DNA from 4 places in the Aliiglaciecola sp. genome. Region 1 is predicted to be linked to each of the others. Evidence: predicted binding sites of a transcription regulator. Region 1 holds the regulator's gene; each other region holds the start of a gene.
What was found. Region 1 encodes sigma-54, which starts transcription at its own class of promoters, with help from an activator protein. Its sites were predicted from a motif close to GTTGGCACGNNNNTNGNNT; they were not measured.
Positions count from the first base shown of each region.

Region 2: a site for sigma-54 is predicted at 687-705, ahead of xdp1 (exosortase-dependent surface protein XDP1). Genes of this name have one in related genera too.
Region 3: a site for sigma-54 is predicted at 1,228-1,246, ahead of flhA (flagellar biosynthesis protein FlhA). Genes of this name have one in related genera too.
Region 4: a site for sigma-54 is predicted at 1,113-1,131, ahead of ABJV04_RS04335 (PEP-CTERM sorting domain-containing protein). Genes of this name have one in related genera too.

Region 1 is NZ_JBDWYG010000037.1:53,724-55,933, forward strand. Features, by position in the region: gene lptB (LPS export ABC transporter ATP-binding protein) at 1-305, shown strand, start outside; gene ABJV04_RS08855 (RNA polymerase factor sigma-54) at 367-1,845, shown strand; gene hpf (ribosome hibernation promoting factor) at 1,873-2,160, shown strand; gene ABJV04_RS08865 (PTS sugar transporter subunit IIA) at 2,179-2,210, shown strand, end outside.
Region 2 is NZ_JBDWYG010000041.1:69,574-71,783, reverse strand. Features, by position in the region: gene pssA (CDP-diacylglycerol--serine O-phosphatidyltransferase) at 1-306, opposite strand, end outside; gene xdp1 (exosortase-dependent surface protein XDP1) at 762-1,562, shown strand; gene prsT (XrtA/PEP-CTERM system TPR-repeat protein PrsT) at 1,740-2,210, shown strand, end outside.
Region 3 is NZ_JBDWYG010000041.1:72,121-74,330, forward strand. Features, by position in the region: gene pssA (CDP-diacylglycerol--serine O-phosphatidyltransferase) at 1-188, shown strand, start outside; gene ABJV04_RS13555 (PEP-CTERM sorting domain-containing protein) at 424-1,017, shown strand; gene flhA (flagellar biosynthesis protein FlhA) at 1,285-2,210, shown strand, end outside.
Region 4 is NZ_JBDWYG010000019.1:69,802-72,011, reverse strand. Features, by position in the region: gene ABJV04_RS04335 (PEP-CTERM sorting domain-containing protein) at 229-1,032, opposite strand; gene ABJV04_RS04330 (hypothetical protein) at 1,323-1,709, opposite strand; gene ABJV04_RS04325 (hypothetical protein) at 1,817-2,210, opposite strand, start outside.

The DNA of each region.
Region 1 (2,210 bases):
GAGAACGCAGAAGAGTCGAAATAGCACGGGCCTTGGCCGCCGCACCCGAATTTATTTTATTAGATGAACCTTTTGCAGGTGTCGATCCAATTTCTGTAAATGATATAAAAAAAATAATTCAACACCTGCGCGATAGAGGTATTGGAGTATTAATAACTGACCATAATGTACGTGAAACCCTAGACGTGTGTGAAAAAGCGTATATTGTGAGTCATGGTGAATTGATAGCTTCTGGAACTGCAGAAGAAGTTTTAAATAATCAACAAGTCAGAGATGTATACCTTGGCGAGCAATTCAAGCTATAGTACAGGTATGTTGTTTTTAACCAAAGCTTTGTGGCTAAACAAGTAAGAATATAAAAACTAAATGAAACCCTCGTTACAATTAAAATTCAGCCAGCAACTAACAATGACGCCTCAATTGCAACAGGCTATCCGTCTATTGCAGTTGTCAACGCTGGATTTACAACAGGAAATACAAGAAGCTTTAGAATCCAACCCGCTTTTAGAAGTAGAGGATGGTTCGGACATCCCCACAGGAGATTCCGCATTAGCAGATAGTAATGATAAATTCACGGAAGAAACCGTATCCGCCAGTTCTGACTCAATGGATACAAACGAGGCATTAGAAAAAGCAGATATTCCGGACGAATTACCCATAGATAGCACTTGGGATGAATATATCAGTGCATCTTCAGCACCCGCATCAATTAGTGGTGGCAGCGGTGGTGATGATGATCAAATTTTCCAAGGTGAAACCAGCGAAAATATACAAGATCATTTGTTATGGCAAATGCGCTTAACCCCCTTTTCCGAAGTAGATACCGCTATTGCCATTGCCATCATCGACTCAATCGATGAATCTGGATATTTAACCATTAGTACTGAAGAAGTGCTCGCGAGTCTCGATCACGAAGAGGTTGAACTGGATGAAGTTGAGTGTGTTCTAAAACGCATTCAAATGTTCGATCCTATCGGTTCTGGCTCTCGAAATCCTCAAGAGTGTTTGATGGTACAAATGAATCAATTTGCCCCAGATACACCTTGGTTAAATGAAGCTAAATTATTAATTAGTGAATATGCAGACCTTTTAGGTAGCAAAGATTACCGCACGTTAATGCGCAAAACTCGTTTAAAAGAAGACGAATTACGCGAAGCAATGCGTTTGTTGCAAACATTAAACCCTCGCCCAGGCAGCGCCCTAATAATTGGTGAATCCGAATACGTGATTCCTGATGTTTCTGTAATGAAAAAGAATGGCCGCTGGCAAGTAGAGTTAAATCCCGACAGTTTGCCTAAGCTAAATGTTAATCAGCAATATGCAGCTATGAGCCGCAATGCTAAAAATACCAGCGACAGTCAGTTCATTCGTTCACATATGCAAGAAGCCAAGTGGTTTATTAAAAGCCTTGAAAGCCGAAACGATACATTGCTCAAAGTAGCCAATTGTATTGTTCAGCAACAAGTCGGATTTTTCGAGCATGGTCCGGAAATGATGAAACCAATGGTGTTAAATGATGTCGCAGAAATGGTGGATATGCATGAATCAACTATTTCCCGTGTTACTACACAAAAATATATGCATACACCAAGAGGAATTTACGAACTGAAGTACTTTTTCTCCAGCCATGTTGCCACAGACTCTGGCGGAGAGTGTTCTTCAACGGCAATTCGCGCACTAATTAAAAAACTTGTCGCTGCAGAGCTTCCAACTAAGCCACTTAGCGATAGTAAGATTGCTGATCTATTGGCTGACCAAGGTATACAGGTTGCCCGTAGAACAATAGCAAAATACCGGGAGTCTTTATCGATCCCACCGTCTAACCAACGCAAGAGCCTGCTGTAGGCTCGTTAACAGAAGGAATACGCTAATATGCAAATTAACCTTACTGGCCATCATGTAGAAATTACAGATTCATTGCGAGATTATGTAGACACTAAATTTACAAAGTTAGAAAGGCATTTTGATCACATCAACAATGTCCATGTCATTCTCAATGTCGAAAAGCTTAATCAAAAAGCTGAAGCGACAGTTCATCTTAGCGGAGGCGAAGTTTTTGCAACCTCAGAACATAACGATATGTACGCAGCCATTGACGGATTAATAGATAAGCTTGATCGACAGGTGATCAAGCACAAGGAAAAGATTAAACGTCATTAACATATATTAGATTATTTAATGGAAATTAAAGACATCCTTTCCTCTGACTG
Region 2 (2,210 bases), on a different contig from region 1:
AGCCAACCACCCTATCTTGCCTAAATCAGTTAATCCCCAATTATAAGCAACAAGAGCCGGTGCCATTCCGAAAGACACCATGTCGGCCATAGAATCGTATTCAGCACCAAATTCGCTTTGGGTATTTGTCATTCGCGCAACTCGACCATCAAGGCCATCAAATATCATTGCCACAAAAATCGCGACCGCAGCGGCTTCAAATCGACCGTTCATTGACGCGACTACAGCATAAAAACCAGAAAACAGACCAGCCGTTGTCAGCAAGTTCGGTAACAAATAAATACCTTTACGTTTAGAATCCGACATTATTCCCCCTTCAAAATGAGCGCACAAGATAGCATAATCCTGAATTAGCTCAAAATCATACACACCCTAGCACGGACTAATTTTAACGCTTCTTTGAACAAATACACTTTTTCTTTTTGAAAAATGTTGCCTATTTGAGCGTTTCTTTTTAGTAAACGCTTATATCTCAAAATACTTATGCTACGAAAGTCATACATAACTCCCCTTAACCTCACGGTATACTTGTTTCAAGAAAGATTAGAACGATAAGGTTTTACCATGTCGCCATCTGGAAACAGGTAAAATTTTTACTGTCCATTATTTTTACAGGGAGACAAATTAACCTGGAAAAATATTACCGAAAAAGCACTTAAACTATTGTTTACACTACACTTACAATAGTTGGTTTGTTTTTTGCTTAGCCTTACTCAGTGAAGGTCTCAGCCTTTAGTTTGGAAGATGTAGGAATATTAGTTATGGTTAATAAAGTTTTAGCAGGTTTTTTCGCACTGGCGGTAGCAGGATACGCTTCAGCCGGCACTACAACCTATGAAACCCAATCTTGGAACTTAGGTTCTGGTGGTAGTTGGGATTCTAATTCACTTAGCTTTACTTCTGGTACAGTTGGTATGACAGTAACGGCTTGGTCATCAAGCGGTAACTACAGCTGTGACTCTGGTCCAGAATGTGATTCTAGCAATGTGTCTTATGACAAAGACCCGTACATTGAGAGCGCAGTATTAACGCGTTACTCATCAGGTTTAGGGGCAGTGAATGATGATGAAGATTACTCCTCTCCACATCACGCTTTAGACAACAAAGGCAGCGCAAATAGTTGGATTGATTATGACATGGTGCTGTTTGAGTTTGATACAGCGGTTGAATTAACCAGTGTTCAAGCTGGATGGTATAGTAGTGATTCAGATATCAGTATTGTTGGTTATACAGGTACCGGCTCTTTAGATGATACACCGTTTTCAACAGACACTAAGTGGAGTGACTTGTTTGATGATGGTTGGACATACCAGACTGACAAATTCAATATTGGTACTAACGTTGCCAATATCTCACCAGGATTTGAATCTAAATACTGGTTAGTTGGTGTGTATAATTCTGTGTTTTCTGGTAATGCTGGAGACAGTAAATATGACGCAGTTAAACTAAAAGGTATTACAACAACTAAGAGCGAAGCTCAGACCCAAGTTCCTGAGCCAGCAACATATGCGTTATTGCTTATTGGTGCTGCAGCGATATTTAGACGTAAATTATCTGCTTAATTCGATGTTTTAGTTAAAAGAGACGGTTCGCCGTCTTTTTTTATGCCTAATTATTAAAAGATCCCCCTTGCCTAGGTGCATAATTTTATCCACTAACGGTGTAAAGTGCGAAAGCTTTACGGTATCTTGTCAAACAACATAGCAATCCATACGTACATAATGATAGAGAGATATTACGTGGTGAAACTGGCCAGAAAAATAACCGTAGCAGCCTTCCTATTAATCAGTAGTCAGGTTATCGCACAGAGTAGTAGTGAATTTTACGAAAAGGCACTTGCATCATTTGAAGAAAAAGATTTTGATACTGCTTATATTCATCTAAAAAATAGCTTAAAAGAAGACGAAGATAGCCTCCCCGCTAAAATATTAATGGGTAAGGTATTATTAATTAGTGGCTATATGTACGAGTCCGAAGAAATACTAGAAGAAGCACTTGCTATGGGTGCAGACCCAAGTTTAGTTGTCGATACCCTTGGAAAAGTTTGGCTCTACACTAAACAAAATGAAAAAATCATAGACAGTCAATTTAATAACTTAAGTGCCAAGAGCTTTAATGATTGGCAAGTTATAAAAGCCACCGCTCAACTTAATCTTAAAAATATTGATGCAGCACGTGAAGGCTACGAATTAGTCTTAAAGAATGACCCT
Region 3 (2,210 bases), on a different contig from region 1:
TTTTAGTCTTCGCTTTATATGCGTTAGCGGGACCAATCAATACGTTCCGAAGTGTTGATAAAGTGCGACTAGAGGACGTGGTAGGCGACCATGAAGAGTCTGATTGTGATTTTCCCTTAACAGGGGATAATGAGTCTGAATCGACCCAGGAAAAATCCTCAAAACAAGACGATGTGTCCAAAAAATAATCAGAAAGTGAACAGTGATAAAGCAGTTAAGTGTCAAAAATTTTAACGATCTTCAGTGACTAATTCTACTAGGTAATAATAAATTACTGATTAATATAATAAAAATAAAGTGGTTCAGTAATTGCTTTACTTAGTGGCAGAGGTCGCACTGCTTAGATTGTGACCGAAAAACAATAAAACAATAACAATAAATAATGAACGAAATCGTTTAAAACAATAATTAAGGTTCACTAGTATGAAGTATTTGAAAAAAGTTTTGCTCGCAACAGGTCTTATCGCCACTACATTAGGAATGTCTCTTTCAGCTAACGCTGGTGCAATTATTCAACAAGATATCTATGCAGACTTTCTTTATGCAGATCCAAACCCATATGGTGTTGGATCAGATTCAGGACTAATTGGTTCTGTTACTTTTAATACTGAAGACGCTGACCCTTCAGGGTTTTTAAGTACCGTTGAACTAGATTTATCGATAGGTAGTTTGAATTTGACCTTGGCTGATGGTGATGCTGCAAAATTTGGTTTGCCAGTCGTAGCAGCTATCAATCCATTTGATACATTAGCTGGTTTAGACGTCTTCATTGAAACATTTGGTTTATTCGGTGATACACCTGACTACGTTTTAACTTTAGAGCTTGGTGCATTTGGTGGAGCATTAGTTCTTGACCAGTATTTCTACGACGGTAGTGGTAATATTGACTTTGTATTCCCATTGGCACTAGCAGAAACATCTTTAGGCGCTGTAACTTACGTTCCAGAGCCTTCAGTATTGGTTCTTATGCTAGCAGGTCTTGGTTTATTGGTTCGCAGAAAAGTTGCAGCTAAATAAGTCACACTGATGTTTTAAAAAAACCTGGCTTCTGCCGGGTTTTTTTATGTCTGTTCTTTCGTTTTATTTTGATATTCAGCCAATCTAAAGTCTCATTTACCTAGAACACGGCTGTTTTTGGTTTATTTTAGTCATCTTACTTCACCCAACTAACTTCAATTACCCCGTTTTTATTTATCTTGGCAAAACGTCAATTAACAGACGATATTTTTTGGCGCGTTTGTTGCAAAACCCAAGATCATATTCACAACCGTCAAAAAATTGTTTATGGAACTTGCAGGTTACCTCAATCGAGTAGATAAAAATCAGGTTAAAAGCTTTATGAATGGGATTGGCGCCCCTATCGTAGTGCTAGCCATTATGGGTATGGTTATTCTGCCCATGCCTGCATTTCTGCTGGATATACTCTTTAGTTTCAATATCGCATTATCACTTATGGTGATTTTGGTGGCGGTGTTTACCAATAAACCCGTCGATTTTGGTATTTTCCCTCTAGTTTTGTTAGTGGCGACGGTATTGCGTTTAGCCCTAAATGTGGCTTCCACTCGAATTGTGTTGTTAGAAGGTCATGAAGGTGGTGATTCCGCCGGTAAGGTTATTCAAGCTTTTGGTGAAGTAGTGATCGGTGGCAATTATGCTGTGGGTATAGTGGTATTTGCTATCTTACTGATCATCAACTTCAAAGTGGTAACCGCTGGTGCCGGGCGTATTTCTGAAGTTAGTGCGCGTTTTACTTTGGATGCAATGCCTGGCAAACAAATGGCAATAGATGCCGATTTAAACGCGGGTTATATTGATCAAGACGAAGCCAGAAAAAGACGTTTAGAAATTACCAGTGAAGCCGATTTTTATGGCTCAATGGATGGTGCATCAAAGTTTGTTAAAGGTGATGCCGTAGCGGGTTTGTTCATTATGCTTATCAATATCGTTGGTGGGCTGTTTATTGGTATTATTCAACATGACTTAGCATTTAGTGAAGCCATTGAAATATATACAATTCTAACTATAGGTGATGGCCTAGTAGCACAAATTCCTTCGTTATTACTCTCAGTAGCAACGGCAATTATTGTGACGCGCGAGAATGACTCTCAAGAAATGGGTCAGGAAATGAGACGTCAATTAGGTAATCAAAAAGCCCTTTACGTGACCTCAGCAATATTGTTCGTAATGGGCATAGTACCAGGTATGCCGCA
Region 4 (2,210 bases), on a different contig from region 1:
CTTTTTATTGTCATAAATCTTTTTCTATATTTTTCAAAGGGTATGAAAGGTAAGAATATTGCCGAACAGCTTATAAATGTACGATTAGTTAAATTTTTCAGTTAGTTAAAGGTGTGATTTGGCTAGATAGAAAAGGGGATTGATGAGAAACTCTCTGTTTTTGTATATCAAGAAACAAAAAACACTGACCATTATGATCAGTGTTTTCTTAAAAGCTAAACTTGTAGATTAAGCTTGCTTCTTAAACTTACGAGAAGCTAATCCTATTAAACCTAAAGCAAATACCGCTAATGTAGATGGCTCAGGAACTTCTGTTGTCCCAGCAAAGGTTAAAGTATGCAACTGAACATCGGTAGCTATAAATCCCTCAAAAGATCCATCTGTATAATTTAGCTTATTAATTCCAAATTCAAGCTCCTGCCAAGTCAAACCGTAATATAATCCATCCTCTGAAGAAATATCACCATCTATGGCTCCACGACTGAAGCGATCAAGGCCTGTACTGCTGATTAAAGATAAGCTTCCTGATAACTCATTTACATCATAAAAGTTACCGTCTGCATTGAAAAAAACCAGCATATCATCTGCAAATGCTAAGCCGTGGGTCGCGCTAAATACTCCAGCATCTCCCAAAACAGAGGTTGCTCCTGTTAGAAGGTTAATTGAAACTGCGTCATCAGAACTCTCACTCCAACCGAAGGCTTCACCAGAATTACTAATAGCAAAGCTTGTTACATTAGTTCCTAGCGCGCCAATTACACTAGATTCACCAGTGTCAGTATTAATTGAAACCAAAGAACCACCTAGGCGTTCAGTTCCGTATAGTACTCCGTTATAAAACGCAATAGAATTTAAGGCTAAGCCTGTATTTCCGATTAATGTGGTATCCCCAGTGACAATGTCTACAGTATATAAGTCACTAATAGCACCACCACTGCCCGAAGTTGCGTAAGTAATCAAACCTGCATTAGCTAAACCACTAATAGCCAGAATAAAGCTAGCCACTAATGCTTTTAAAAATTTATTTTTCATTTGAGTTTTCCTTTTAATTCTATGCCAATCGAAGTTGTAAGTTATTTAATAAAGCCAAAATTAAATACATATTGGATACTACGCAAATAGTGCGCCAATTAGGTAAATTACAAAAAAACAAAAGGTTAGTGGTGTTGTGTGATTTGAAACTAGTGCTTTTGTAAATTAATTTGACACTAAAATCGGTTATTCATAAAGCTTGGAACGTGTTCAGGTTTGTTGCGATAGACTTCATCAATTCGCACTTTATCAAAGCTAAACGACAGCAACTCTTGGGCTGTATAGATCTTCTAGGTTAAACCAAGTCGCATTGCGGGTGTGGTAGGTTTTGGTTTGTTGTTACTTTTATAATTTTTGTTAATAGTGCGCTCATTGGTCATGCAATAATTGAAATATACTCGTTTTATTTCTATGAGTTTTACCATCCATTCTGGGTTATAGCCTGCATTGGCATTCCAACGCTTAGAGTTAGTGGCGCTGGTGACTGGACGCTCTAAAAAGTTGATGTGCCTACGTAAGATTTGAAACCAATTATCAACACCATGCAGTGATGTATTCATTAAAGATTTTTCTACTAATTGGGGAGTCATATTTTTAACATCACCAAGCGGCAGCATCATTGCTAACCGGGATTCTCTGTTGGGGTTGATTATCCATTCTGATTTAGCATTACCCACTCTCTTTCTGTTTGATAGCTGCGCTTGCCAAAGTGCGGCTTTGATTTCTTCTTTGGTTAGATCTGGATTGTCTTTTTTTAATTCATTTCGAATTTCTTTGAAACGCTCTAATAATATATCATCAAGGTACTGAGCGCTTCCTGATTAGTCAGCAGAGATTTGAAAGGCATATAAAGCATATGATGAGCTATCCAATCGCAGAAAACTGCTCCTAGGACCAATTTGATGCCTGAATCGTTACCGGCATACAAGTGAAAACGGTTTGCATATTTAAGCTTTTCTTTAAGCAATGTATAGTGAGCTAACACACTGTAAGTTTGTTGAACCAATAACCCTTTTGGTGGCATTTGTAGCTCAACATTGCGCTCAGTTTCTGACGCTTGCTCGTTAACATCATCGTCACTTAATACGTATTGCGCATAACGTCTGTAATAGGGAAACTTCTCTTGCTCTTTCTTTTCACGATGCTCTTTGTTTATCTCGATGTAGTTACTGGTGAAA